Regions from separate parts of the Streptomyces sp. NPDC001750 genome, predicted to be linked through region 1. Evidence: predicted binding sites of a transcription regulator. Region 1 holds the regulator's gene; the other holds the start of a gene.
What was found. The regulator HrcA, encoded in region 1, represses chaperone genes, less so after heat shock. The targets are predictions, from matches to a motif close to TTNGCACTCNGNNNNNCNGAGTGCNAA.
Positions count from the first base shown of each region.

Region 2: a site for HrcA is predicted at 3,754-3,780, ahead of groL (chaperonin GroEL). Genes of this name have one in related genera too.

Region 1 covers NZ_JBIAUE010000012.1:196,236-210,718, reverse strand. Annotated here, with positions in the region: gene ACFYY6_RS20365 (S41 family peptidase) at 1-1,635, opposite strand, end outside; gene ACFYY6_RS20360 (hypothetical protein) at 1,720-1,998, opposite strand; gene ACFYY6_RS20355 (hypothetical protein) at 2,092-2,631, opposite strand; gene ACFYY6_RS20350 (16S rRNA (uracil(1498)-N(3))-methyltransferase) at 2,715-3,461, opposite strand; gene ACFYY6_RS20345 (nitronate monooxygenase) at 3,458-4,534, opposite strand; gene dnaJ (molecular chaperone DnaJ) at 4,671-5,810, opposite strand; gene hrcA (heat-inducible transcriptional repressor HrcA) at 5,811-6,827, opposite strand; gene ACFYY6_RS20330 (MBL fold metallo-hydrolase) at 7,030-7,803, shown strand; gene ACFYY6_RS20325 (DUF3097 domain-containing protein) at 7,886-8,704, shown strand; gene hemW (radical SAM family heme chaperone HemW) at 8,758-9,999, opposite strand; gene ACFYY6_RS20315 (SpoIIE family protein phosphatase) at 10,093-12,027, opposite strand; gene ACFYY6_RS20310 (AMP-dependent synthetase/ligase) at 12,325-14,214, opposite strand.
Region 2 covers NZ_JBIAUE010000019.1:8,323-22,805, reverse strand. Annotated here, with positions in the region: gene ACFYY6_RS26020 (glucosyl-3-phosphoglycerate synthase) at 1-870, opposite strand, end outside; SAM riboswitch class I at 1,024-1,151, shown strand; gene thrC (threonine synthase) at 1,170-2,504, shown strand; gene ACFYY6_RS26010 (MoaD/ThiS family protein) at 2,538-2,816, shown strand; gene ACFYY6_RS26005 (cold-shock protein) at 3,306-3,512, shown strand; gene groL (chaperonin GroEL) at 3,943-5,565, shown strand; gene ACFYY6_RS25995 (hypothetical protein) at 5,729-6,970, opposite strand; gene ACFYY6_RS25990 (hypothetical protein) at 7,236-8,087, opposite strand; gene ACFYY6_RS25985 (ferredoxin) at 8,147-8,392, opposite strand; gene ACFYY6_RS25980 (cytochrome P450) at 8,398-9,588, opposite strand; gene ACFYY6_RS25975 (TetR family transcriptional regulator) at 9,727-10,377, shown strand; partial or broken gene ACFYY6_RS25970 (transposase) at 10,913-11,180, opposite strand; gene ACFYY6_RS25965 (GNAT family N-acetyltransferase) at 11,340-11,909, opposite strand; partial or broken gene ACFYY6_RS25960 (transposase) at 12,066-12,341, opposite strand; gene ACFYY6_RS25955 (nucleotidyltransferase domain-containing protein) at 12,893-13,729, shown strand; gene ACFYY6_RS25950 (hypothetical protein) at 14,165-14,410, shown strand; gene ACFYY6_RS25945 (hypothetical protein) at 14,400-14,483, shown strand, end outside.

The DNA of each region.
Region 1 (14,483 bases):
CAGGTCGAAGACGTGGGTGTCGTAGATCGGGTCGAAGGACCGCTCGGAGAGGAACGCGAGGTGCTTGCCGTCGGTGGTGAAAGCGGGGGCGAAGTCCCGGAAGCGCAGCGGGGTCGCCTCGGCCACTGACAGGTCGGCGAGGTGCGCCAGCTTGAGCTGGCGGAGCGGGTCGGGCCCGGGGTGCGACCAGGCGAGCCAGGCGGAGTCGGGCGAGAAGACCAGACCGGAGACGTCGCCGTGTTCGCTGCGGTCCACCTCGTGGACCTCGCCGCTCTCCCGCTCGACGAGCAGCACCCGCCCGTCGTGGGAGGCGACGGCGAACCTGCTGCCGTCCGGCGCCGCGGCGAGGCCGAGCACCCGGCCCAGGCGCCCCGCGGCGAGGCGGCGCGGCACGGCGCCCGGCGCGATGCCGGTGGCGGGGGCGCACTCCAGGGCGTCGTCGCCCTCGGCGTCGGTGACCCAGACGACGTGCTGGTCGCCGTCGGCCTGGAAGGTGTGGGGCAGCCTGGCACGTACGCCGGGTTCGACGGCGAGCGCGCGGACCGGGCCGTCGCGGTGGGTGACCCAGTGGACGGCGCCGCGCGTGGCGACCGCGCTGCCGCGGCCGGTGCGGTCCGGGGACGCGCTCTCCAGGTGGCCGCCCGCGTGCAGGGGGTGCGGCTGGAGGTCGGCGCGCTGGCCGCCGAGCCGGATGTCGAGGCGGCGGGGCTCGGCCCCGTCGAGGTCGTCGAGCAGCCACAGTTCACCGGCGGAGGCGTAGCAGACGCGGGTGCCGTCGGTGGTCGCGTGCCGGGCGTAGAAGCCCTCGATGCCGGTGTGGCGGCGCAGGTCGGAACCGTCGGGGAGGGAGGAGTAGACCGCGCCGACGCCCTCGTGGTCGGAGAGGAACGCGATACGTCCCCAAGCTCTCGACTCCGCTCGAGCAGGGGAGACCCCACTCCAAGCTCCCGACTCCGCTCGAGCAGGGGAGACCCCACTCCAAGCTCTCGACTCCGCTCGAGCAGGGGAGACCCCACCGCCCACCCACATCGGGGCTTCGATGTTGCCGTCGAGGTCCTCGTGGACGCGTATGAACTCCGCGGCCCCGTCGGCGGATTCCGGTCGCTCCTCGCGTTCTATCCACAACTTGCCCGCGGTGCCGCCCCGGTAGCGCTTCCACGCGGCGGCCTCGCGCCCCATGGTGGCCGAGAGCAGCAGGACCCGTCCGCCGGGGCCGTGCGCGACGGAGCCGACCGGCCCGTACGGCAGGGTCCGCGCGGGCCCGCCGTCGACCGGGACGGCCCTGGCCCAACTGCGTCTCAACGACGCCTGGTCGTACGCGCTGATGGCCAGTACGTCGCCCTCCGGCGTCCAGCCGCGTACGGAGGTGGTGGCGTCGCCCCAGTGGGTGAGCCGCCGGGACGGGCCGCCGTCGACGGGTGCGACGTGCACCTCGGGTGCTCCGTCCCGGGTGGACGTCCAGGCGACCCGTGTCCCGTCGGGGGATATCCGCGGGTGGGTGACGGGCCGATTGTCGGCGCTGACGCGCCAGGCCCGGCCGCCGTCCAGCGGTGCCAGCCAGACGTCGTCCTCGGCGGTGAAGGCGATCACATCGCCCTGGACATGGGGGTATCGGAGGTAGGCAGACTGCGTCACACCGATCACCCTAGGCCGCGGGCGTGCCCGGCGGTACCGGGTTGGCCGGAGTGCGTCGGGCCCCGCGGCGGCCCACCGCCCCGGTCACCGGGCCCTGTCGTCGAACCGCCGTCGTCCGGCCGGGGGCCGGGCCGTGCGGCGTCCGGTGCTTCCCCGGGTTCCCGGCTCCGCTCGAACAGGGGAGACTCCGTTGAGCGCGAGGCGTGGATCGTCCTCGTACCGGCCCCAGGAGGACGACTCCGACAGCACCGCGAGTGTGCCCGACAGGCGCCGCACGGCGGGCGGCAGTTCGACGACAGGGCCTGACGCCTGTTGCCGCACGGCCCGCAGGATCGCGCAGCACCTCGTGCGCAGGATCGTCATGCACGGTCGGTCGACAGGAAGCCGGACCGGAGCAGGCCCTCGGTGCGTCGGACCACGCGGGGAACCAGCGCCGGCCCCGTTCCGCAACAGGCTTCAGCCCCAGGGTGCACCGGTCACCGTGACCGTCACGGTCACCGCGGGCCGGGCGCCGCCCTGGCCGCTGTTCCCGGGCGGGTACACCGCACCGAACGTGGGTCTGGCGTCGCAGTCGCCGAGCACGTCCGTCCGGAACACGTCCCTGCCGTCGGCCCGCGCGGTCAGGTCGCCCCGCACGCACCGCCCGTCGAGGGCCTGGGTCACCTTGCCGCTGAGCGAGATGTCCTGTCCGCTCCCGGTCCTGCCGGTGCACTCGACGTGCCCGGTCCGGGGCAGGGAGGCGGCCGGCGAACCGTTCACCGTCCCGCCCCCGTCCAGGCGGTCGACACCGGCCGAACAGCTCAGCCAGCGCACGTCGACCCCGTTGCGCTGCAGGGCGCTGGTGCCGGTCCGGTCGGTGGTCACGGCGATGGAAGCGGAGTTCAGACCGCCCGCCGGATCACAGGCGACGAGCCCCGCGACCGCCGCGCCCGTGAGCGCGGACGCGGCCAGAAATCGACGGATTCCGCTACGACACCATGCCCTTGTTGTCCCCATACGGGCAGCTTCCCACCGTTCGATCGCGAGACGGTAGACGGCTCGCGGCCCCTTCGGGGTGGCACCGGCGCGCGGGAGGGCGCTCACGACCAGCGGCCGGTGCGCCCCATCAGCAGGGCCGTCGCCGCCGTTCCGGCCGTGGAGGTGCGCAGCACGCTCGCGCCGAGACGGCAGGTGCGGGCGCCGGCCTCGGCGAAGACCGCCAGTTCGTCCGGGGACACGCCCCCTTCGGGACCGACGACGAGCACGATCTCGCCCTGGCTGGGGAGTTGGACGGTGGCCAGCGGTTCGCTGTCGTGGTCACGGTCCTCGTGCAGGACGGCGGCGAAGTCCGCCGTGCCCAGGAGCGCGGCGACCTGATTGGTCGTCAGCGTGTCCGCCACCTCGGGGAATCGCACCCGGCGCGACTGCTTGCCCGCCTCGCGGGCGGTGTTGCGCCATTTCGCGAGGGACTTGAGGCCGCGTTCGCCCTTCCACTGGGTGATGCAGCGCGATGCCTGCCAGGGCACGATCGCGTCGACGCCGGTCTCCGTCATCGTCTCCACGGCGACCTCGCCCCGGTCGCCCTTGGGCAGCGCCTGGACGACGGTGATCCGGGGGGCGGGCGGCGGCTCCTCGTGAATCCCCGTCAGATCCATGACCACGAGCCGGTCCTTGCCCTCGGCGGCCCTGACGACGCCCTCCGTCCAGCGGCCCGCGCCGTCCGTCAGCACGACGTCCTCGCCGGGACGCAGCCGCTTCACCGAGACGGCGTGCCGCCCTTCGGGTCCTTCCAGCACGAACTCCGGCCCGTCGGGGACCTCGTCGACGACGAAGACGGGTGCGGTCATCGCGTGCCCCCCGCGTTCAGCGCCGCCCGCGCGGCGTCCAGTTCCTCGACGAGGAGGCCGAGCAGCCGGCCGGCGGGCACCTCGCGTGCCATCCGGTGTCCCTGCCCCGCCCACAGGGCCATGCCCTGGGCGTCCCCGGACGTGGCCGCCGCCTTGCGCAGTCCGACGGTCAGGTAGTGGATCTGGGGGTAGGCGGCGGGGGCGTACGGACCGTGCTCTCGCATGAAGCGGTTGACCAGCCCACGGGCGGGACGGCCGGAGAACGCCCGGGTCAGGGCGGTCCCCGCGAACAGCGGATTGGTCAGCGCCTGCTTGTGCAGCGGGTTCGCGCCGGACTCGGGGCAGACGAGGAACGCCGTGCCGAGCTGCGCCGCCTGGGCGCCCGCGGCGAGCACCGCGGCGATCTGGGAGCCGCGCATCAGTCCGCCCGCGGCGACGATCGGCAGCTCCACGGTCTCGCGGACCTGCGCGACCAGGGAGAGCAGGCCGATGCCGGTGCCGTCGTTCAGCGGGTCGTCGCGGTGGGTGGACTGGTGGCCGCCCGCCTCCACGCCCTGCGCGCAGACCGCGTCGGCGCCCGCCCACTGGGCCGCCTGGGCCTCCTCGGGCGTGGTCACCGTCACGACGGTGTACGTGCCGACGTTCGCGAGCGCGTCGAGGGTGTCGCGGGTCGGGCAGCCGAAGGTGAACGAGACGGCCGGGACGGGATCGTCCAGGAGGACGGCGAGCTTGGCCTCGTAGCCGTCGTCGCCCCCGCCGGCGTCCGGGTCGCCGAGCGGGGTCTCGTACCAGGCACCCTCGCCCGCGAGCTGATGCCGGTACACGTCGACGGCGCTCGGGTCGGCGAGGTCGGGCTGCGGCATGAAGAGATTGACGCCGAAGGGCCGGCCGGTGAGCGTGCGCAGCCGCTTGATCTCGTTGTACATGCCGTCGGCCGTCTTGTACCCGGCGGCGAGGAAGCCCAGCCCACCCGCTTCCGAGACGGCTGCGGCGAGCTCCGGACGGGACGTACCGCCCGCCATGGGGGCCTGCACGATCGGATACCGGCAGAGATCGGTCAACACGGATGACATGACCGCATCGTGTCACGTCCGGCGCGCCCCGGCGTGCGCGGGACGCGACCGTGCGCCGTTCCCCGTCGGACGGAGAACGGCGCACGAGGTCCGCGGAAACCCGCGCCGGGCCGCTCGACGACCCGGGCGGGGCCCGTCAGCGGCCGTTGAAGGCGTCCTTCAGCCGGGAGAACAGCCCCTGCTGACCGGGCTGGAACTGGCCGGTGGGCCGTTCCTCGCCCCGCATCTTCGCCAGTTCGCGCAGCAGTCGTTCCTGCTCCGGGTCGAGCTTCGTCGGGGTCATCACCTCGACGTGCACGACCAGGTCGCCGCGTCCGCCGCCCCTCAGATGGGTGATGCCGCGTCCGTGCAGCGGGACCGACTGGCCGGACTGCGTGCCGGGCCTGATGTCGACCTCCTCCAGGCCGTCGAGCGTCTCCAGCGGCACCTTCGTGCCGAGCGCGCCCGCCGTCATGGGGATCGTGACGGTGCAGTGCAGATCGTCGCCGCGGCGCTGGAACACCGGGTGCGACAGTTCGTGGATCTCCACGTACAGGTCGCCGGCCGGGCCGCCGCCGGGGCCGACCTCGCCCTCGCCCGCGAGCTGGATGCGGGTGCCGTTGTCGACACCCGCCGGGATCTTCACGGTGAGCGTGCGGCGCGACCGGACGCGGCCGTCCCCGGCGCACTCCGGGCACGGGGTCGGCACGACCGTGCCGAAGCCCTGGCACTGCGGACAGGGCCGCGAGGTCATGACCTGGCCCAGGAAGGACCGGGTGACCTGGGAGACCTCGCCGCGCCCGCGGCACATGTCACAGGTCTGGGCGGAGGTGCCGGGAGCGGCGCCCTCGCCGCTGCACGTGGTGCACACGACGGCCGTGTCGACCTGGATGTCCTTGGTGGTGCCGAACGCCGCCTCGGCGAGGTCGATCTCCAGCCGGATCATCGCGTCCTGGCCGCGCCGGGTGCGCGAGCGGGGCCCGCGCTGCGACGACGTACCGAAGAACGCGTCCATGATGTCGGAGAAGTTGCCGAAGCCGCCCTGTCCGAAGCCGCCCGCGCCGCCACCGCCGCCGGAGGCGGACAGCGGGTCGCCGCCGAGGTCGTAGACCTGCTTCTTCTGCGGGTCCGACAGCACCTCGTAGGCGGCGTTGATCTCCTTGAACCGCTCCTGGGTCTTCGGATCGGGATTCACGTCCGGGTGCAGCTCGCGGGCGAGCCTCCGGAATGCCTTCTTGATCTCGTCCTGGGAGGCGTCGCGGCGCACGCCGAGTACGGCGTAGTAGTCCGTGGCCACTTACGACTCCGCCAGGATCTGTCCGACGTAACGTGCCACTGCGCGTACCGCTCCCATCGTTCCGGGGTAGTCCATGCGGGTCGGTCCGACCACGCCGAGTTTGGCGACTGCCTCGCCGCCCGAACCGTAGCCGACTGTGACGACGGACGTGGAGTTCAGTCCCTCGTGGGCGTTCTCGTGCCCGATGCGTACGGTCATGCCCGAGTCCTTGGCCTCACCGAGCAGCTTCAGCAGCACGACCTGCTCCTCCAATGCCTCCAGCACCGGCCGGATCATCACGGGGAAGTCGTGTCCGAAGCGGGTGAGGTTGGAGGTGCCGCCGATCATCAGGCGCTCCTCCGTGTCCTCGACCAGGGTTTCGAGCAGGGTGGAGAGCACGGTGGACACGGTCCCCCGGTCCTCGCTCTCGAAGGATTCCGGCAGGTCCTGCACCAGCTGCGGGACGTCCGGGAATCGGCGCCCGACGACCCGGCTGTTGAGACGGGCCCGCAGATCGGCCAGCGAGGTCTCACCCATCGGGGCGGGGCAGTCGATCATGCGCTGTTCGACCCGGCCGGTGTCCGTGATCAGCACGAGCATCAGCCGGGCGGGGGCCAGCGACAGCAGTTCCACGTGCCGCACCGTCGACCGGGTCAGCGAGGGGTACTGCACGATGGCGACCTGCCGGGTCAGCTGCGCGAGCAGCCGGACGGTGCGGCTCACGACGTCGTCGAGGTCGACCGCGCCGTCGAGGAAATTGTGGATGGCACGGCGCTCCGGCGACGAGAGGGGCTTGACGCCCGCGAGCCTGTCGACGAAGAGCCGGTAACCCTTGTCCGTCGGGATACGCCCGGCACTGGTGTGGGGCTGGGCGATGAAGCCCTCGTCCTCCAGCACCGCCATGTCGTTGCGGACGGTGGCCGGGGAGACCCCCAGCTTGTGCCGCTCGGTGAGCGCCTTGGAACCGACCGGCTCCTCGGTGCCCACGTAGTCCTGAACGATGGCGCGCAGCACTTCGAGTCTGCGTTCGCTGAGCATCGCGCGCACCTCCAGGTATCTGGTTCAGCGGTGGTTCCCGGGCCGTACCCGATTTCTTTCCCCAGGGATCCGCCTGGCACTCTGTCGGCGCGAGTGCCAGCCATCCCCCGGTCAGTGTACGGCGGCCGACTGGGGACCTAGCAAGGGCGACCGGCCACGTGATCGCGAGACCGTACCGGTCCGCTGCCGATAGCGTCCCGGTATGGACACCTCTTGGGAAGAGTTCGGCTGGGAGCGGATCGGTCACGGTACGGGACGGCGCCGCCTGCCCGGCTGGGACGCGACGACCGCACTGGTGGCCGGGGCGGAGGGCGTGCTGCTCGTCGATACCGGGTCCACGCTCCGCGAGGGGGCCGGGATCCGGGACGGGGCGCGGGCCCTGCTCGGCCGTGAGGTGACGCATATCGCACTCACCCACCCCCATTTCGATCACGTTCTGGGCACCGCGGCGTTCCCGGGCGTCCGGGCGGCCGGGGACGCCCCGGGCTCCGGGGACGTCCGGGTGTACGGGGCGGCCGGCACGGCGGACCTGCTGAGGAGCGGAAGCGGGGCGGCGGATCTGCGCTCCGACGCGGTACGCCACGGGGTGCCCGAGCACGAGGCGGCCAGGGCCGTCGCCGCGCTGGTGGCGCCGGATCACGAGGTGCGCGACGAGCGGACGGTCGATCTGGGCGGCGGCCGGCGCGTATTGCTGGCGAATCTGGGCCCCGCGCACAGCGGCCACGATCTGGTGGCGGTCGTGCCGGGCTCCCCCGCCGTGGTGTTCTGCGGCGATCTGGTCGAGGAGTCCGGTGAACCTCAGGCGGGCCCGGACGCGGCCTTGGCCCGCTGGCCGGCCGCGCTGGACCGGCTGCTGGCACTGGGGGGCGAGGACGCGGTGTACGTCCCGGGGCACGGGGCGGTGGTGGACGCCGCGTTCGTCAGGGGCCAGCGCGACCGGCTGGCGGCGCTGCACGGGGGACGCACGGGCCCCTGAAGGCGGCGGGAGGGCGGGCTCGCGGCGCGCGAGGCGGGCCCCCTCGGCGTGTCGTGGGCCGTTCCCGTCCTATCGTCGTCCGATGCGCAGCTACCAGCCGGACCTGACCCCGCCGTGGAAGAGGTCCGCCCCCGTTCCCGAGGTCCCCGCCGAAGCCGATCTGGTCGTGGAGGAGGTCTCCACCGGGTTCTGCGGTGCGGTGATCCGCTGCGAGAAGACGGCCCAGGGGCCGACGGTGACCCTGGAGGACCGTTTCGGCAAGCACCGGGTGTTCCCGATGGAACCGCGCGGCTTCCTGCTGGAGGGCAAGGTGGTCACGCTGGTGCGGCCGTCGGCGGCTTCACCGGCGCGCCCCGCGCGTACGGCCTCGGGCTCGATCGCGGTTCCGGGAGCGCGCGCCCGGGTCGCGCGGGCGGGGCGGATCTATGTGGAGGGCCGGCACGACGCGGAACTGGTCGAACGGGTCTGGGGCGACGACCTGCGGATCGAGGGCGTGGTCGTCGAGTACCTGGAGGGCGTCGACGACCTTCCGGCCGTCGTGCGCGAGTTCTCCCCCGGCCCGGACGCCCGGCTCGGCGTCCTGGTGGACCACCTGGTCCCGGGCTCCAAGGAGTCCCGGATCGCGGAGCAGGTGTCGGACGCGAACGTGCTGGTGGTCGGCCATCCCTACATCGACGTGTGGGAGGCCGTGAAGCCGTCGTCCGTGGGCATCGCCGACTGGCCGGTGGTACCGCGCGGCCAGGACTGGAAGACGGGCGTGTGCCGGGCGCTGGGCTGGGAGGAGAACACCGGCGCCGCCTGGCAGCGCATCCTGTCCTCGGTGCGCTCGTACCGGGACCTGGAGCCGACACTCCTGGGTTCGGTTGAACACCTGATCGATTTTGTGACGGCGCCCGAATGAATGCGTGACGATCCCCGGATCCGGTCCCTCCGGCAGCTGACGAGCGGGGCCCCTCAGTCCACCAGGTCCCGCACCACCGCGTCGGCCAGCAGGCGTCCGCGCAGGGTGAGCACCGCCCTCCCCCGTCCGTACGGCTCCCGCTGCAACAGTCCGTCCTCGACCGCACGGTCGGCCGCGGCCAGACCCTCCGGCTTCAGCAGGGACAGCGGGCAGCCGTCCGCGAGGCGCAGTTCCAGCAGGATCCGCTCGACCCGCCGGTCCTCGGCGGAGAGGATCTCCCGCCCGGCGCCGGGCGAGCGCCCCTCGGCCAGCGCCTGCGCGTACGCCCCGGGGTGCTTCACGTTCCACCAGCGCACGCCTCCGACGTGGCTGTGCGCCCCCGGTCCGGCGCCCCACCAGTCGGCCCCGCGCCAGTACAGCTCGTTGTGCAGACAGCGGGCCTCGGGCGTGCGGGCCCAGTTCGACACCTCGTACCAGGAGAAGCCCGCCGCGGTCATCGCCTCGTCCGCGATCAGGTACCGGTCCGCGTGGGCGTCGTCGTCGGTCATCGAGATCTCGCCGCGCCGGATGCGCCGGGCCAGCCCGGTGCCCTCCTCGACGATCAGCGCGTACGCGGACACATGGTCCGGACCGGCCCCGATCGCCGCGTCCAGGGAGGCCCGCCAGTCGTCGTCGGACTCGCCGGGCGTGCCGTAGATCAGGTCGAGGTTGACGTGGTCGAAGCCCGCCGCGTGCGCCTCGGCGACACACGCCTGTGGCCGTCCGGGGGTGTGCGTGCGGTCCAGGACCTTCAGCACGTGCTGCCGGGCGCTCTGCATGCCGAACGAGATCCGGTTGAAGCCGCCCTCCCGCAGTTCGGCGAGATACGCCGGACCGACGGATTCCGGGTTCGCCTCGGTGGTGATCTCGGCGTCGTCCGCGAGACCGAACTCGTCGCGGATCGCACCCAGCATCCGGACCAGGTCGGCGGCGGCCAGCAGGGTCGGCGTCCCGCCGCCGACGAAGACCGTACGGACCCTGCGCGGGTCGTCGCCGAGGACCTCGCGGGCCCGGCGGACCTCGCCGATCAGATGGGCGGCGTAGTTGTCCCGGGAGGCCAGGGCGCCGCCGGAGCCGCGCAGCTCGGTCGCGGTATAGGTGTTGAAGTCGCAGTAGCCGCAGCGGGTCGCGCAGTAGGGCACGTGCAGGTAGAAGCCGAGCGGACGGTCGGCGGCGCCTTCCAGGGCATGGCGGGGCAGCGCCCCGTCGTCGGGCACGGGTTCACCATCGGGCAGTACGGAAGGCATACCGCCCATTGTCCCCCGTCGGGCGGCATCGCCCGGCCATGCCCATGACGCAGGCCCGGAGGCATGCCCTTGACGCACGCCCGTGACGGCGGGCGCCCGCGCTCACCCCGCCTGGAGCACCAGCAGCGCCAGGTCGTCGTCCGGCGGGCGCTCGGCGAACTCGTGCACGGCCCGTTTGATCCGGTCCGCGATGCCGTCCGCCGACAGGCCCGTGCAGTCGGCCAGCGCCCGGGCCAGACCGTCCCCGTCGTCGAACATCAGCGTTCCGGACCGCCGCTCGGTCACCCCGTCCGTGACGCACAGCAGGCTGTCGCCCGGCGCCAGGTCGAAGCTCTGGCTCTCGTACGCGACGTCGTCGAAGAGGCCGAGCAGCATCTGCGGCTCGGCGGCCGGGCGCACCTCGCCGTCCGGCCGCAGCAGCAACGGCAGCGGATGGCCGGCGCTGGCCAGGGTGCAGCGCACGCCGCCGTCCGGCAGCGGGACCAGCTCCCCGTACAGCAGGGAGAGGAAGCGGGACTGCCCGGTGTCCGCGGTCTGCTGGCCGCCCGCCGCGGCCACCATGAGGGCGGCCGCCTCGGCCGCCTCCATCGCGTCGTCGAGGAGCAGCCGGTTCAGCCGGTCCAGCACCTCGCCGACGCCGAAGCCCTCGCGGGCCAGCAGCCGCAGCCACGGCCGGGCCAGGCCGGTGACGACGGCGGCCTCGGGGCCGCTGCCCTGGACGTCGCCGAGGACGAAGCACCAGCGGTCGCCGGGGCACGGGAAGATGTCGTAGAAGTCGCCGCCGACGACCCCGTCGTCGCTGGGTTCGTACACCAGCGCGCTGGTCACCCCGGGGATGTCGGCGACCTTGCCGGGCAGCAGCGCCCGCTGCAGGATGCGGCTGATCGTGGCCTGCCTGGTGTAGGCGCGGGCGGCGCCGACGGCGAGGCCGACCCGGCGGACGAAGTCCTCGATCAGGGCGGTCACTTCGTCGGGGACGCGCCCCGCGCCCTCCCGGCCGAGGAGCACGGCGCCGAGCGTGCGGCCGCCCGATGTGATGCGGTAGGCGAGGGCTGCCCGCGCGTGCGCCTCCGGCTCCTCCCCTCCCGCCCCTTCCTCCTCGCCCCAGGGCCAGGGCAGGCAGACGGGACCGGTGCCGACCCGCTCGGGCAACCGGATGGGGTCCTGTTCGAGCACCGTGCGCAGCGGCACGGTCTCGGTCTCGTCCCGGTGCCAGACGCTGGCGAGCCGGGGCACGGCCACCGGGCCACCGTTCTCCGGCTCCAGCCATATCGCGCACCAGTCGGCGAGCCTGGGCACCAGTAACTGTCCGGCGAGCGCCGCGACGATGTCCTCGTCGAGCTGACCGGCGAGCAGGTCCGAGGCTTCGGCGAGGAACGAGAGCGCGCCCCGGCCGGCCCAGTCCGCGTCGTCGCGCAGGGCGCGCCGGGCCGTGGGGGCGAGCAGTTCGGCGGCGCGCAGCCCGTGCTGGAACCCGGTCTCGGCGGACGGTTCGGGGAAGGGGTTCCAGTCGTCGACGGGGAGCCGGGCCCAGACGGTCTTGAGACCCGTGCGGTACGTGATGCCCCAGCGCTCGGCGAGGGTGCCGACGAGTTGGAGGCCGCGGCCGTACTCGGCGGGATCGCTGGGCGCGGCGAAGCCGGTGGCGGCCGAGTCGTCCGCCGGGCCGCCGTCCTCCGGGCGTTCGCCGCGCACGGCGCGGGCGGGGTGGTGGTCGGAGACCTCCAGCACCAGGGCCGCGGCCTCGTCCTCGGTGGCCTCCTCCAGCCGGCACAGCAGCTCGACGTTGGTCCCGGCGTGCACCACCGCGTTGGTGACCAGTTCGCTGGCGACGACCGAGGCGTCGTCGGCCAGCCGCTCGCTGACACCCACCGCCGCGGGCAGTCCGCTCCCGGTCCACTCGGTGAGCGCGGCCCGCACGAACCGGCGGCCGGCGGAAGGGGCAAGGAGATTTCCGGGCAGAGATGTACGGGCCACCGGCCGCTCATCCGCACGGCCGACGGTGATACCGGGACGCTGAACGATGTCCCGCTGCAAGGGAATGGACCCCACGGCGCAGCTCCTGACCTGTTCTCGCTCTGGCTGTTCTCGTTGCTGTCTGTTCTCGCTGGAAGCCTCTGACGACACCGACAGACTGACAGATGGACCAGGTCCATAAGCGGCGAGTTGCCGAAGTGAGCGCAGAAGAATACGGACCGGCCGCATGGCGCGGCCGGTCCGAAAGCCCCTGTCACCGCACCGCGCGGGCCCGGATACCGGGCCTCACGGGGTGCGGTGGGGGCCGTTGCGCCGGGCGCCCCGCGGATGCCGCCGCGCCCTGGCGAGATTGCGCGGTTACACCTCGCGGGCCCCCACGTACATGTCCTCGATGAGGTCCTTGTACTCGCGCTCGACGACGGGCCGCTTCAGCTTCAGACTCGGCGTCAGTTCGCCGTGCTCGATGTCCAGATCGCGGGGCAGCAGCCGGAACGTCTTGACGGTCTGCCAGCGTTGCAGCCCCTCGTTGAGCCGCTGCACATAGCCCTCGATGAGCTCGACGGCCTGCGCGGAGGCCACCACCTCGGCGTACGGCTTCCCGCCCAGGCCGTTCTCGGCGGCCCAGCCGAGGATGGTCGGCTCGTCGAGCGCGATGAGGGCGGTGCAGTAGTTGCGGTTCGCGCCGTGCACCAGGATGTTCGAGACGAACGGGCAGACCGCCTTGAACCGCCCCTCTATCTCCGCCGGGGCGATGTACTTGCCGCCGGACGTCTTGATCAGGTCCTTCTTGCGATCGGTGATCCGGAGGTAGCCGTCCACGGACAGTTCGCCGATGTCCCCGGTGTGGAACCAGCCGTCCGCCTCCAGCACCTCGGCGGTCTTCTCCGGCTGCCCGTGGTAGCCCTGCATCACGCCGGGGCCGCGCAGCAGGATCTCGCCGTCGTCGGCGATCCGCACCTCGGTGCCGGGAAGCGGCTTGCCGACGGTGCCGGTGCGGTACGCCTCGCCCGGGTTGACGAAGGAGGCGGCGCTGGTCTCGGTGAGGCCGTAGCCCTCCAGGATGTGGATGCCGGCGCCCGCGAAGAAGTAGCCGATGTCGGGGGCGAGTGCCGCGGAACCGGAGATGCAGGCGCGCAGCCGGCCGCCGAAGGCCTCGCGGATCTTGGCGAAGACGAGGGTGTCGGCGATCTTGTGCCGGGCCCTGAGGGCGAACGGGACGGAGGCCGCGCCGGTGCGCCGGAAGTTGTCCTGCGAGGCCACCGCGTACTCGCGGGCGACCCCGGCCGCCCACTGGAAGATCTTGTACTTCGCCCCTCCGCCGGCCCGAGCCTTGGCGGCGACACCGTTGTAGACCTTCTCGAAGATGCGGGGCACGGCGGCCATGTACGTCGGCTGGACGATCGGCAGGTTCTCGATGATCTTGTCGACCCGGCCGTCCACGGCGGTGACGTGACCGACCTCGATCTGACCGGAGGTGAGGACCTTGCCGAAGACGTGCGCGAGCGGCAGCCAGAGGTACTGGACGTCGTCCTTGGTGATCAGGCCGGTCGCCACGGTGGCCCTGGCCATGTACGACCAGCTGTCGTGCGGCAGCCGCACGCCCTTGGGGCGGCCGGTCGTGCCGGACGTGTAGATCAGGGTGGCCAGTTGGTCGGACGTGATGGAGGCGACCCGCTTCTCGACCGCGTCGGGGTGCTCGGCCAGGTAGCGCGCGCCCCGGGCCTCCAGATCGGCGAGGGTGAGCACCCAGCCCTCGGGGTCGCCCTCGGCGGGTCCGGCGTCCTCCGGGTCGACGACGACGACATGGGCGAGGTTCGGCAGCCCTTCGCGGCGTTCGCGGGCCTTGGCCAGCTGCTCCGCGTTCTCCGCGATCAGCACCCGGCTCTCGGAGTCGGAGAGGATGAACGCCGACTCGTCCGCGTTGGTCGACGGATAGACCGTGGTGGTGGCGGCGCCCGCGCACATCACGCCGAGGTCGGCGAGGATCCACTCCACCCGGGTGCTGGAGGCGAGCGCGACCCGCTCCTCCGGCCGCACACCCAGGTCGATGAGTCCCGCCGCGATCGCGTACACCCGCTCGGCGGCCTCGGCCCAGCTCAGCGACTTCCAGTCATCGGGTCCCTCGCCGGTGGCCGAGGGGGCCGGGTAGCGGTACGCCTCCCCGTTCGGAGTCGCCGCCACGCGGTCGATGAAGAGGTTCGCCACGGAGGGCGGTCGGTTCTCGATCTGGGTCTGTGTGTCGCTCACGACATCCTCCGGGCCTGCGGCAGTACTTCACGACCGGCTGCTGGTCGCTGCTGGTGGCTAGTGCCGCTCCCGGCAACGTTTGCCGGTCACGGCACTATGTGTGGCTGCTTGTTTCCTGCTGAGCTGTTCGTTTCCTGCTGGGCTGCTGTTTCCGTTCCCTCGGGCCGGCACCGCGTTCCTTCGTGCGCCCGCGTGCTCGCCGTCCCGCCCGGGCCGCGCGTCCACGTGGGGCGCACGTCCCGCGCGAGCCGGACGCGTTCCGCGCGGCC
Region 2 (14,483 bases), on a different contig from region 1:
CACCAAGTGACCCCTGGACAAGCGCAGTTGGGCGGTCCGGTAGATCGTCGCCGCCATCCGGCCGAGCGCCTGGCCGTCCTGGTGGCGGTGTCTGCGCACACCCACGTCGACCTGGGCCAGCGCGTCCAGGCCCACCGTGTGCAGTGCATCGACGAGGAGGCCCAGCTCCACCCCGTACCCGACGGGGAAGGGCAGCTGTTCGAGCAGGGAGCGGCGCGCCGCGTACTCGCCGCCCAGCGGCTGGACGAAGCCGGCCAGCCGCGGCCAGTGCAGATTGAGCAGCGGCCGGGCCACCAGCTCCGTGACCCGTCCCCCCTGGGCCGCGGCCCCTCCGGGGGCGGGTTCGGCGGGGCCGGCCGGGCCGACGGGTCCGTTGCCGAATGGCCGGTCGTACATCGCCTTGACGAGGCAGACCTCCGGGTCGGTCAGCAGCGGGCCGACGATGCCGGAGACGAAGTCCGCCGAGAAGTCCCTCAGATCGGCGTCGACGAAGCAGACGATGTCACCGTGCGTCACCAGGAGCGAGCGCCACAGCACCTCGCCCTTGCCGGGCACGGCGGGTATCCGGGGGAGTATGTCGTCCCGGTGCACCACCCGGGCACCGGCTTCCCGGGCCACCTTCGCGGTGGCGTCCGTGGAACCGGAGTCGATCACCACGAGTTCGTCGACCAGCCGGATCTTCTCCATCAGCTCGCGCCGGATCGTCGTGACGATCCCGCCGACCGTCGCCTCCTCGTTCAGCGCCGGCAGGACGACACTCACGCTCCCGCGCCGCGGGTCCTTCGCCTTGGCGGCCAGGAGGCGGTCCAGCGGACGGTCGGCGGCCGACCAGGAACGCCTGGTCAGCCAGCGTTCGACCTCTTCCAGCACGGTCGATACTCCCTGTATGTGATCCATCTCGCGGTTCGGACGACTATCTCGACGGTCCGGTGCTTCGGTTACAGTCTTGAACAACGCGGACGACCGTCGCATGCCGGGGTCGGTCCGCCGACAAATGCCTGGAGCATCGCTCCAGTGCCACAGCGCTCATCCAGAGGGACTGAGGGAACGGCCCGTTGACGTCCCGGCAACCCTCCTGCCGACCGCGAGGTCACGGTGGGGAAGGTGCCAATTCCGGCTTGCGACGAAACGCGTCGCAAGGAAGATGAGGAGAAAGGGCCTCCCCCATCATGGCCGTGCAGACCGCTGCGACCGCTCCAGCGAACACCTCTTCCGCCGACGATTCCTCCGCCGGCACCGTGCCCGCCGACCTCGATCTCGGACCCGCCGCGGCGCTCTCCTGCCGCGAATGCGGCGAGCGTTTCGCACTCGGTCCGATCTTCGCCTGCGCGTCCTGTTTCGGGCCGCTCGAAGTGGCGTACGACCTGCCGAGTGGCTCCCCGGAGGAGCTGAGGAAGCGCATCGAGGCCGGACCGAACAGCATCTGGCGGTACGCGCCGCTGCTGCCGGTCCCCGCCGACGTCGCGGAGAAGCCCAACCTCAACCCCGGCTTCACCAAGCTGGTCAAGGCCGACAACCTCGCCCGCGAGCTGGGCGTCACCGGTGGCCTGTACGTCAAGGACGACTCCGGCAACCCGACGCACTCCTTCAAGGACCGCGTCGTCGCGATCGCCGTCGAGGCCGCCCGAGCCTTCGGTTTCACCACTCTCTCCTGCTCCTCCACCGGCAACCTCGCCGGTGCGGTGGGGGCCGCCGCCGCCCGCGCCGGCTTCCGCTCCTGCGTGTTCATCCCGCACGACCTGGAGCAGGGCAAGGTCGTCATGGCCGCGGTGTACGGCGGCGAGCTGGTCGGCATCGAGGGCAACTACGACGACGTCAACCGCTTCTGCTCGGAGCTCATCGGCGACCCGCTCGGGGAGGGCTGGGGCTTCGTCAACGTCAATCTGCGGCCGTACTACGGCGAGGGCTCCAAGACCCTGGCGTACGAGATCTGCGAGCAGCTCGGCTGGCGCCTGCCCGACCAGATCGTCATCCCGATCGCGTCCGGCTCGCAGCTCACGAAGATCGACAAGGGGCTCCAGGAGCTGATCGGGCTGGGGCTGGTCGAGGACAAGCCGTACAAGATCTTCGGCGCCCAGGCCGAGGGGTGCTCCCCGGTCTCCACCGCGTTCAAGGCCGGTCTCGACGTCGTACGGCCCCAGAAGCCGGACACCATCGCCAAGTCCCTAGCGATCGGCAACCCGGCCGACGGCCCGTACGTCCTGGACATCGCCCGGCGCACCGGCGGCGCGGTCGAGGACGTGGACGACGAGCGGATCGTCGACGCGATCAAGCTGCTGGCCCGCACCGAGGGCATCTTCGCGGAGACGGCGGGCGGGGTGACGGTCGGTGTGACGAAGAAGCTGATCGAGAACGGGGTGCTCGACCCGTCGCTGACCACCGTCGTCCTCAACACCGGTGACGGCCTCAAGACCCTGGACGCGGTGGCCGCCACCTCGCAGGCGACCGCGACGATCCGCCCGAGCCTGGACGCGTTCCGCGCCGCCGGCCTCGCCACCGCCTGATCCCCACCGCGACCGAAGAAAGGCACACCCATCATGAGCGTCAAGGTCCGCATCCCCACCATCCTCCGCACCTACACGGGCGGCCGGTCCGAGGTCCCGGCCGAGGGCGAGAACCTCTCCCAGGTCATCGAGTCCCTGGAGCGCAACCACCCCGGCATCGCCGCCCGCGTCCTGGACGACCAGGGCAAGCTGCGCCGCTTCGTGAACGTGTATGTGAACGACGACGACGTGCGCTTCGAGGACGGCCTGGAGACGGCGACCCCGGACGGCGCCGGCATCTCGATCATCCCCGCCGTGGCGGGCGGCTGCTGACGGTCCGAAGGCTCCCCGCACCGCGGCCGGTCACCGGTCGGTCGCCGTCGTCGGTCATTGGCCGGTCTCCGACCGGGACGACTTCACGAGTTATCCGAATTGCCCTCTCCGAGAGAAAACGGAGGGGGCAATTCTGCATGGTTGAGCGGGGTAGAGTGGGGGAAGTCCCCCCAGCTTCGCGTGCCGCCCGCCAATGAGAATGCGCCCGGTCACGATAAGAAGTGGCCAAAGTGTGTGATCTTCCTGCGTCATAAGTCACCTTTGCCCGGCCCGACTTGCCCCGGGATCTTGTGAATTCTTCAGATCCGGGCGATCGATGCTGCCCGGAATTCTCGTCCGATTGACCTGTTGCAGAGGGCAGTTGGGCAGATACATTCAGCCGCGGTCGACGCGTTCCGGCGCACACACCCTCTCCTGTCGGAGGGTGAGTTCTGACCCGGGTCCGCGAAGTGCGGTCCTGCGCAAGGGCCAGTAATAGGGGAGTTAGGCATGGCTCAGGGCACCGTCAAGTGGTTCAACGCGGAGAAGGGGTACGGCTTCATCGCGGTCGACGGTGGTGCGGATGTTTTCGTCCACTACAGCGCGATCCAGATGGACGGCTACCGCACCCTCGAAGAGGGTCAGCGAGTTGAGTTCGAGATCTCGCAGGGCCAGAAGGGGCCGCAGGCGGACATGGTCAAGCTCGCCGTCGGCTGAGTTCGGCGCGGTCGGCCACCAACGACACCACTCACGTACGCAGGGCCCGTACCCGGGGAGCACCCAGGGGCGGGCCCCGCGTGCGTTCCCGGAACCTTCCGGGGGTCCGGCCGCCCAGGAACGTTCCTGGCTGTTCGGCGCGGCGGGAGACCGGCCGGGACCACGCGCCCGTACGGGTTCCGGGGTGTCCGCCCTCCGCCTGGATCCGGCGTTCGGGGTTGTCCACATCCCGAGGGGGACGCTTGCACTCCCGGGGGTCGAGTGCTAATCATTGGCGTTAGCACTCTCCGGGTGAGAGTGACAGAACTTGGGCCGGGCCGGTGAGGTCCGCAGCGCCGGTGGGGCAAGGAACCACCGGTACGCAGGCCGTCCGTCGCGGGCGCCACTCGGTCCGGAGAAAATCCACCCCTGTCCGGGAGGACCACTTCACATGGCCAAGATCATCGCGTTCGACGAGGAGGCCCGGCGCGGTCTCGAGCGCGGCATGAACCAGCTCGCTGACGCCGTCAAGGTCACCCTTGGCCCCAAGGGTCGCAACGTCGTCCTTGAGAAGAAGTGGGGCGCCCCCACGATCACCAACGATGGTGTGTCCATCGCCAAGGAGATCGAGCTGGAGGACCCGTACGAGAAGATCGGTGCGGAGCTGGTCAAGGAGGTCGCCAAGAAGACGGACGACGTCGCCGGCGACGGTACGACCACCGCCACCGTTCTCGCCCAGGCTCTCGTCCGCGAGGGTCTGCGCAACGTCGCCGCGGGTGCCAACCCGATGGCCCTCAAGCGGGGTATCGAGAAGGCCGTCGAGGCCGTCTCCGCCGCTCTCCTGGAGCAGGCCAAGGACGTGGAGACCAAGGAGCAGATCGCTTCGACGGCCTCCATCTCCGCCGCCGACACCCAGATCGGTGAGCTCATCGCCGAGGCCATGGACAAGGTCGGCAAGGAAGGCGTCATCACCGTCGAGGAGTCCCAGACCTTCGGTCTGGAGCTGGAGCTCACCGAGGGTATGCGCTTCGACAAGGGCTACATCTCGGCGTACTTCGCCACCGACATGGAGCGTATGGAGGCGTCCCTCGACGACCCGTACATCCTCATCGTCAACTCCAAGGTCAGCAACGTGAAGGACCTCCTTCCGCTGCTGGAGAAGGTCATGCAGTCCGGCAAGCCGCTGCTGATCATCGCCGAGGACGTCGAGGGCGAGGCCCTGTCGACCCTGGTCGTCAACAAGATCCGCGGCACCTTCAAGTCCGTCGCCGTCAAGGCCCCGGGCTTCGGCGACCGCCGCAAGGCCATGCTCGGCGACATCGCCATCCTCACCGGTGGTCAGGTCATCTCCGAGGAGGTCGGCCTCAAGCTGGAGAACGCCGGTCTCGACCTGCTCGGCCGCGCCCGCAAGGTCGTCATCACCAAGGACGAGACGACGATCGTCGACGGCGCCGGTGACAGCGACCAGGTCCAGGGCCGCGTCAACCAGATCCGTGCCGAGATCGAGAACTCCGACTCGGACTACGACCGCGAGAAGCTCCAGGAGCGCCTGGCGAAGCTGGCCGGCGGCGTGGCCGTCATCAAGGCCGGTGCCGCGACCGAGGTCGAGCTGAAGGAGCGCAAGCACCGCATCGAGGACGCGGTGCGCAACGCCAAGGCCGCCGTCGAGGAGGGCATCGTCGCCGGTGGTGGCGTGGCTCTGCTCCAGGCCTCGGCCGTCTTCGAGAAGCTGGAGCTCTCGGGTGACGAGGCGACCGGCGCCAACGCTGTCAAGCTGGCCCTGGAGGCCCCGCTGAAGCAGATCGCCGTCAACGGTGGTCTCGAGGGCGGCGTCGTCGTGGAGAAGGTGCGCAACCTGGCCGTCGGCCACGGTCTGAACGCCGCGAGCGGCGAGTACGTCGACATGATCGCCGAGGGCATCATCGACCCGGCGAAGGTCACGCGCTCCGCCCTGCAGAACGCCGCGTCCATCGCCGCGCTGTTCCTCACCACCGAGGCCGTCATCGCCGACAAGCCGGAGAAGGCCGCCGCGGCCGCTCCGGGCGGCATGCCGGGCGGTGACATGGACTTCTGATCCCACGGGATCGGCAAGTCCGGCACAGCTTCGCTGTAGCGCAGGCCCCCGGGACCTCCTGGTCCCGGGGGCCTGCGCCGTATCCGTGCCGTGAAGACCGCGAACGTCGCTACGACGTCGCCACGACGTTCGCGGTCTTCGCGGGTCCGCGGCGTTCGCGACGCTACGGGAGCCGGTCGAGGAGCCAGGTGCAGAGCTCCTCGGTCACGAGGGTGTGGCCCTCGTTCCGGGAGGCCAGTCGGAATTCGTCGAGCCCGCTGTCCTCGGACGGGAGCGCGGAGATGTCCGCGTACAGATCCTCGTCGGTGTCCAGGTCGCGGATGTCGACCGCGCTGACGGACGGCACGAAGCAGTGCGAGCGGATACGGACGTCGGTCTTGAAGCCCAGGATCGGATTGAGGGCGTTGAAACCGTCGGCGAGGATGCCGAAGCCCTCCAGCGAACCACCGGGGGCGCCGTCGATGGACGGGAGGCCGGACGTGCGTACCTCGTTGGACTTCAGGGTCACCACCCTGGGCTTCGCGACGAGTTCGCCGTCGCCCGGTGCCTGGGTGTAGAGCTCGGTGCCGACGACCGACAGTCCCTTGCCCTCCAGGGCCAGTTCCCCGGCCCGGACATCGGTGCCGCTTCCGTCGGCCGTGCCGTTGGCGACCCCGATCAGCCGCGGCCTGCGCGGCCATTCGCCGACGTTCCTCATCTCGGCGAGGAACGCGGTGCGTTCGTCGCTCTGCGCCGGTACGCCGTTCCATTCCTCGATGTGCCGCCACAGCAACTGGCGGGCGGCCGGGCTGTTGATCTGGTCGGAGAACCGGCTGTCGAGCACCTTGATGTAGTGCGCGAACGCCTGGAGCGCGACCGGGATCCAGGCACCGCGGTGCGGGCTGTCGTACGAGAAGTACAACGCGGTCCGATGGTCCACGCGCTCGTGCTCCAGCTTGGCCAGCGCGTGCCGGGTGACCAGGCCGCCCATGCCGAACCCGCCGACGGCCAGTGGTGTGTCGCCCCGCCGCTCGGCGATCGCACGCATGATCGCGGCCTGCGCGGTCCGGGAATTGTCCAGAACCGACGCACTGCGTTCGTGGTACCCGAGGAGGATCACGTCGTGTCCCCGGCGGCGCAGTTCGCTGATGAGCGCGTAGTCGCCGAACTCCAGGCCCTCCCAGGAGAAGTCCAGACTGCTCGGCCCGGTGTTGAATCCGTCGGCCAGGATCACGGGCCGTACGAGATCCCGGTTCCCCTCGCCGAAATACACCCAGGCGGTGCCGCCCGGCAGGTCCCACACGGTACTGGGCGGCAGCGGAAGGGCGCCGTGCGGCTCGGCCTCCAGACGGAGGCCGGGAGTCAGGGCGATAGGAGGCTTGCTCCGCAGCGCCGAGGCGATCTGCTCGCGGGTCGGTTCGGACACAGGTCGTTCCCCTTTGGGCCGGTTCATCACAACAGGCGTCATGGTGAACACGAGGAGTAGCGGCCGGGTGGAAGAAGTGGATCAAACCACTCCCAGGTGGGAGCCGGATTCGGACATGTGGGGGCTGGTGAGGGTCGTGAGGCGTGCCGAGCGCTGTGGTCACACCGTCCGGCACCGCTGCTCCGACCGGCACGGCCGCTCCGGCCGGCTCCGGGGGCGGTCGCGCCGCAAGCGAGTTCCGCCCCAGCCGCAGCGGGGCGTTCCGCTACGGCCGCAGCCTGGACGGCCGTTCGGAGCGCGGGATCAGCCCGGCCCGGACCTCGCTCATCCGGTCGCGGACGTGGAACGGGGGAACGGCTCCGAGCGGTCCGGCGGGGGGCGCCTTGTCGGCAGTGCCGCGGCAGGGGCCGCAGCGGCCCCCGATCAGGGCCTCCGCGGGGCCGGGGGCGCGGCACTCGCCGCATTCGAGGGTGCGCAGCAGCGGGCGCGGTGCCGCCGCTCCGGTCGAGGCCGCGATGCGCGCGCGATCGGGCGGCATCTTGTCGACCAGCCGCGTACGGACGAGGCCCGGGGCGTGGTGGACGGGGTTGGGGAGACCGTCGGTGAGGGCGTGCAGGAGTTCCGCCTCCGTGGCGCCGCGCTCGAACCATTCGGTGATCAGCGGTTCCAGTGCCGTGCAGTCCTTCTCCGCCAGGGTGAGCGAGGGGGCGTTGTGGCCGAGGGCGGCGAGCAGCACGAACGCCCGGGAACGGGTGGGCCGTCGGCGCTGCTCCGGGGGAACGTCGCCCCGGGTGAACGCCGCCCACCAGTCGTCGTCCCGCGCGGTACGGGAGAAGAACGTGCGAGTCACCCACAGCAATGTCCGGTCGCCGCCGACGCATTCACTGCCGCGTCGCAGATGCCCGGCGTCCTGGAGCCTGTTGAGGGCGGTCCGCAGGGCGCACTGTCCGTAGGGGAGGACCTTGGCGAGCGTCTTCACGGAGATGTCGGCGCCCTCGGGCAGCTGGTCGAGGTAGGCGGCGATGGACGCCTCGCGGGCCGGAAGGTGCGCGAAGTCGTGGCCCGTGCGGGGGAGTTGCGAGGGGGTGGAGCGCTTGCCGTAGCCCGGGTTGGCCATCGGGTGTGTGGTCTGCGGTCCGGGGTCCGGCGGGAGGTCCGCCGGACCCCGGACGGGGCTCAGTCGCGGCTCGGGGCGATGACCGATGTGCCGTCGTGCACGGTGATCGCCAGCGCGGGACAGATGTCGGCCGCGTCCAGGACCCGCTCGTCCGGCTCGATCCCGTCGGCCTTGACCCGGGCGTGCTCGCGCCCGTCACGCATCCCGTCCAGCGCGAACACCTCGGGGACCGTTCCGGCGCACATGCCCGATCCCTGGCAGAGTTCCGGATCGACGCGTACGTTCCACTTGGTGACATCGGTCATGGCGGTCACCAGCCGATCGGCATGACGCGCGGGCCGCGCACCAGCATCTCGGATTTCCAGGTCACGTCGTCCGCCAGCCGCAGCCCCGGGAAGCGGGCGATCAGGGCGCTCAGCGCCTCCTGGAGTTCCAGCCGGGCGAGCGGGGCGCCCAGGCAGTGGTGCACGCCGTGGCCGAATCCCAGGTGCTGATTACCCTCGCGGGCGACGTCCAGCACACCCGGGGCGGAGAACCGCAGTGCGTCGCGGTTGGCCGCGCCGATGGCGACCAGGACCGGGCTCCCGGCCCGGACGAGCGTTCCGCCGACCTCGATGTCCTCGGTGGCGTAACGGGGCTGACCGGATCCGCTGCCCAGCGGCACGAAGCGCAGCAGCTCCTCGACCGCGTTCGGGATGAGTCCGGGTTCGGCCCTGAGCCGGGCCAGCTGGTCCGGGTGATCCAGCAGTGTGAGAACGAAGTTGGGGATCTGCGACGCCGTGGTCTCGTGTCCGGCCACCAGGATGCCGACGCACAGATCGACGAGTTCGAGCTCGGAGAGCCGGTCGCGGCCGTCGCGGGCCTCGATCAGGGCCGTCATCAGGTCGTCGCGCGGTTCCGCACGGTGCTGCGCGATCAACTCGGCCATGTACGCCCGCAGTTCCTCGCGGTTGCGGTCGAACTCCTCGGCGGTGAGCGAACTCGTGGACAGCGCGGCATCGCTCCACACGCGGAATTTCGGGCGGTCCTCGGTGGGGACGCCCAGCATTCGGCAGATCACCGCGACCGGCAGCGGAAGCGCGAACAGATCGACCAGATCGGCAGGTTGGCCGGCCGCTTCCATCTCGTCGAGCAGGTCCGACGTCAACGCCCGTACCTGCGGGCGGAGTTTCTCCACCTGGCGCACCGTGAACGCCTTGGCGACCAGGGAACGCAGTCGGGTGTGGTCGGGCGGGTCCATGCTGAGGATGCCGCTGTCGCGCCGCCCCTCGGACTGCCGGGGCTCGTCGTGCGAGAGGGCCGCCGCCCGGCTGAAGCGCTGGTCACCGAGGACCAGCCGGGCGTCCGCGTAACGGGTGACGAGCCAGGCCGGCTCGCCGTAGGGCATCTGGACGCGTAACAGACCCTGCTGGTCGCGTACGCGTTCGTACTCCTCGGAGAGTTCCAGCCCTGCGGCGGTGTTGAAGGGATAGGCGAGGGGGGTGACGTCTGCTGTGGTCACTGCGACCTCCGGTGGTAAGCGGCTTTCGTTATGTAAGCAGCTGCTTACAACGGTAGGAGTGGCCGTACGGCAGGTCAACGACGCATTACGGCCGTTATCCTTACGGGCCGCTCCGAGAGGTCCGAGAGGAAGGCCGACATGGAGTCCGCCCCCGCCCTGCCGTTCCAACAGCGCCGCCGGGACGCCGCCGCCACGCCTCGTCGGGACGCCGCCGCCACACGCCGTCGTCTGCTGGACGCGGCCCACGACCTGTTCGCGGAACAGGGTTACGAGGCGACGACGGTACGGAGCATCGCGGCACGGGCGGGGGTCAACCAGGCACTGCTGTTCCGCTACTTCGGCTCCAAGCAGGGGCTGCTCACCGAGGTCCTGGCCCAGGGCGGACTGGAGCAGTTGCGCGCCACCCCGCCCGAGGAGCTTTTCGAGACCGCCCTGCGCTCGATGCTGACCCGCAGCGCGGGAGACACGGGAGACCGCACCCTGGAGGTCTACCTGCGGTCCATCGGTCGGGGCGACGAAGCGGCCGGAACCCTGCGGGAGCTGGGGGAGGAGTACCAGAAGGCGCTTTCCGGGCTCTCCGGTACGGCGGACGGCGCCCTGCGCGCGGATCTGGCCATGGCGTGGCTGCTCGGAATCGGCCTGATGCGGACGGTCGTCGCCCGCGAGCCGCTGGCCGGGGCGGAGCCGGACGACGTCTGCCGGCTCGTGCTCGGTGCGCTCGGGCACCTCTGGTCGGCGCCGGAACAGGAGCGGGAGCAGGAGCCGGGTGCGCGGGAGCGGCAGGGGTAGCGGGAGCGGCGGTGGGGGAGTGGGGCGGGGAACGGGACGAGGAACGCGGCGGGCCCGGCCCCGGAGCTCAGGCCCCGGGGCCGGGCCCGGCCATGTGTGCGCCGTGACCGGCTCTCGCACGCGCGGGGTCAACGGTGTCGCGCGGGGCACCGGTGTGCCGTGCGGGTTTACGTCAGGCGCTCCTCGACGCGGGCTGCCAGCGACTGGGTGAAGCTCCCGGCCAGGGCGTCCAGGTGCCGGCCCTGAACCGGGATGTCGACCGGTAGTGCCGTGACCGGCAAGGTTTGCCCGGAAGGAGCGGCGTCCGGTGCTTCCCCAAGCTCTCAGCCTTGTTCGAGCAGGGGAGACCCCATTGATCGCAAGGCGGCCGGAAGCCCTCGGATGGGGTCTCCCCTGCTCGAACGAAGTCGAGAGCTTGGGGAAGGGCTACGTGGGCTTTCGGCCAACGCCGAAGGGGGTCCCCCTGGCCCTTGAGGCCTTGGGGGAGTGCGTGCCGGACGGTGCGACGGGGCAAACGTTGCCTGATGCGGCACTAGTCCGGCCCCGCCCCCGCGGCCAGATAGCGGAAGGCCACATCATCGGTGCACTTGCGCTCGATCGCCCGCGACGAGCGCACTCCAGTGGTGTACCCGTAGATCAGCAGCCGGACCATCAACCGCGGGTCATACGGCGGGAATCCGCGCTTCTCGGTGCAGGACGCCAGGATCGGGCCCAGGTAGCGCCTCGTCGACCAGTTCGGCCACGAATCGGGCCGGATGCCCCTCGGGCAGCCACTCATCCAGTGACGGCGGCAGCATCAGCATCCGGTCGGGGGCGAACGCCCGGAAGGTCTTCGTCACTGCCACCGTCGGGCGGTCTCCGGCTTCACCACCGCCGCCGGATCCACCTCGAACAGGCCACCCCCACCGGACATACCAGGATTCTCCCATCTGGAAGATCACGAACAGGAGGCGGCGTCGGGCTCAATCGCCTGATCGACTGCCAAGATCCGCGGACAGCGCCGCGTAGATGTACTCGCTGCCCCAGCGATCCCCGTCGAGGTCGTTCTCGACCAGGTGCGCCTCCCGGCGCATCCCGAGGCGCTCACAGACCCGCACGGACCCGGTGTTTTCCACATCCAGCCGTGCGTAGAGCCGGTGCACGCCCAGCGTGTCGAAGGCAAACCCGGCCAGCGCCGCGGCCGCCTCGGTCGCGTAGCCGTGCCCCTGGTGACCTGGGTCGAGAGTCCAGCCGATCTCGGCCTGGGCGGCGCGGGCATCGGCCAGGGCGAGGCTCACCTCGCCAAGGACGCCGGGCTCATCGCGTCGGCAGACAGCGAGCGCCAGCTTGTCCCCGTCGGCGCGCCAGGCCGTCTGCGCCGCGCGCTCGGCGGCAACCTGCTCGCTGCGCTCACGCGTATGCGCCGGCCGGTACAAGTAGCGCGCCACGCTCGGCAGGCTCTGGTAGGCGTACAGGTCGTCGGCGTCGCCGGGAGTGAACAGACGAAGGGACAACCGGGCCGTGGTCAATGGCAGCAGCGAGGCGACGTCCATGCGGACCTCCTGGACGCGGATGTGGATCAAGTTGCGGACTGATTTTCGCATCACGGCTGCCCGGCAGCCACGCCTTTTCAAGACCCTGCAGCCACGCCTTTTCAAGAGCAGCGCTCGGCAGCCGCACTTGGTGCGGCGGGCCACCTCGGCCACATCGGCCTTCGGCGAGGCCGGATCCCAGCTCTCGGGCACAAACAGCCGCCAGTCGACGGCCGCCGAGGCGCCATCGGAAGCCAGGTGCAGCGAGATGCCGGCCCGGCAGGCGGCGACCATGCGGTAGCCGGTGGGTGCGGAACCGCGGACCCACAGCCTGCGACCGTCGCGGAACGTGTACTCCAGCGACGCGCGGGCGAGGTCCTTCAGCTCGGTGCAGCGCAGACCGTACGTCCTGGCCGCGTACTCGTACTCGTGGCTGATGTCGATCCGTGAGACTTTCGCCCGCGAGCTTGATCAGGAACTCGGTCGCCTCGGGCAGCGCCTTGAAGAACGCACTCAGCCGCTCCGGCCGGTTTTGCAGCGAGTCGAGGTGGGCGGAGGTCCGCCGCTCGGTCGGGTCACCGTACGGGGTGAGAACTGGGCGGCGGAACGCGGCGACGCGTCCTCGGCGGGGGCCGACGCGGCGGCCGGAACCGCCGGGAGCAGGGACAGCACGGTGAGTGCGCCGAGCCCGGCGGAGAGAAGGGACTTGGGACGGTGAGTCGTGCGATTCGATGAGATCACCGCCGCATGATTGCGCCGCGGAATGATTCTCATCGAAACGATATGCATGGCCGAAAACTCCCACTCGGCGGAGTGTGCGTGCGCCGTCCTCGTTCCTTCGGGCTACAGGGGCGGGGCCGGGCGTGGGCACTCTGCGAAGATGGCGGCCATGGGCTGCAACTTCTCCTGAGCGGACGGCGGTATCCGCACCGATCCGCCCGGCGCGTGCCGGGCTTCGTCAGCGTGCCTGCCCGGCGCGCGTGATTCAGGAGACAGGACCCATCATGTCCGTTCGTTCCGCATGCCCCGCCCTCGACGACCGCATCGCCCGGCTGCGGCGGATCGCCCACGCCGACGACCGTCTCGAAGGCGTCCTGCTCTACGGGTCCTGGACCCTGGGCGAGGCCGACACCCACTCGGACATCGAGGCGTACCTCTACGTCCACGACGACCGGCTCCCCGAGTTCGACGGTCCCGCCTTCCTCGGGCAGCTCTCTCCGCTCAAGCTGGCGTACACCAACATGTACGGAATCCTCGCCGTGGTCTTCGACGACCTGATGCGCGGCGAGTTCCATCTGACCGCCGCAGGTGCCGGGATCGAGGAAGTGCCCACGTGGCGGGGGATGGTGCACCTGCCCCGCCCCGAGGACGCCGTCCTGCTCGACCGGACCGGCCGCCTGACCCGGGCGGCACGGCAGCTGGCCGAGTTCCGCCCGCCCGAGCCGGCCGTCACCGCCCAGCAGCTCACCGACGAGTCGGCGAACTGGACGCTTATGCTCGCCCACGTCCTGGCCCGTGGTGAGATCGCCCGAGCCCATGCCCTGCTGCACACCGCCGTGGCGCCGCAGCAGCTCCAGCTCTGCCGTCTGCTGCGTGGCAGGACCGCCCACTGGCTCACCCCGAGCCGGGCGCTGGAACAGGACCTGCCCGCCGCTGACCGTGATCGTTACACGGCGACCACCTCCGCCGCCCGGGAGACGGAGGTGCGCAGGGCGGCACGTGAAAGCTGGCGCTGGAGCCGGGAGCTGGCCGCCGAGGCGGCCGACCGCTGGGCCGTCCGTCTGCCGTACGGACTCCACGACGAGATCAGCGGCCTTCTGGACGGCCCGTGCCGAAGTTGACGGTTCACGCCGAAGTCGACGGCCCGCACCGAAGTTGACGGTCCGAGCTGAAGTTGACGGCCGGCGCCCGGGCCTGACGGTCCGGGCGCCGAGCTCGATGGTTCGCGACCGACTTCGACGGTCCGGGCGCCTGGCTCGTTGGTCCGGGCAGAGCCCCTGACGGCCCGCGCCATTGGTCCTCACCGATTCACCCGGCGGCTCGGCCCTCAGGGGGCATGCAGCGGCTCGCCCAGTGGTTCATGCAGTGGTTCATCCGTTGGATCCTTCAGTGGTTCGTCCGGCTTCCGCGCCGGTCCGGCCTCTCGCTCTGGGCCCCGACATGACAACTCCCTGTGACGCACGTGCGGTTGTAGCTTCTGCGCCTCTTCCTGGTCCGTCGCGCGTTGGACACTCTGGGTATGCATTGTCATTACGCAGAGTGGAAAGGTATAGATCATGACGACGATGGAACGGCGCGAAGCGGCGGAGGGGAAAGTGCGGGCGGCGGAGGATGCGGTGGCACGGTTGAAAGAAGGTTTCTCGGGGGTGGGGATCACGCTGCCGTCGTTGCGGGTCGATCCGGTGTCGTGCGCCGGGAGTGATCCCACGCCGCTGGTGGAGCTCGGCCGGTGCAACCTGGACACGGCGCTGCGGCTGAGCGTGGTGCTGGAGGCAAAGGGGATGGCCGGACATGACCGGTGAGGACATCGGGCCGGGCGCCCAGGGCTCGGAGGGTGCGCAGGAGACACACGGCGTGCAGGGTTTGCCGGGGGCG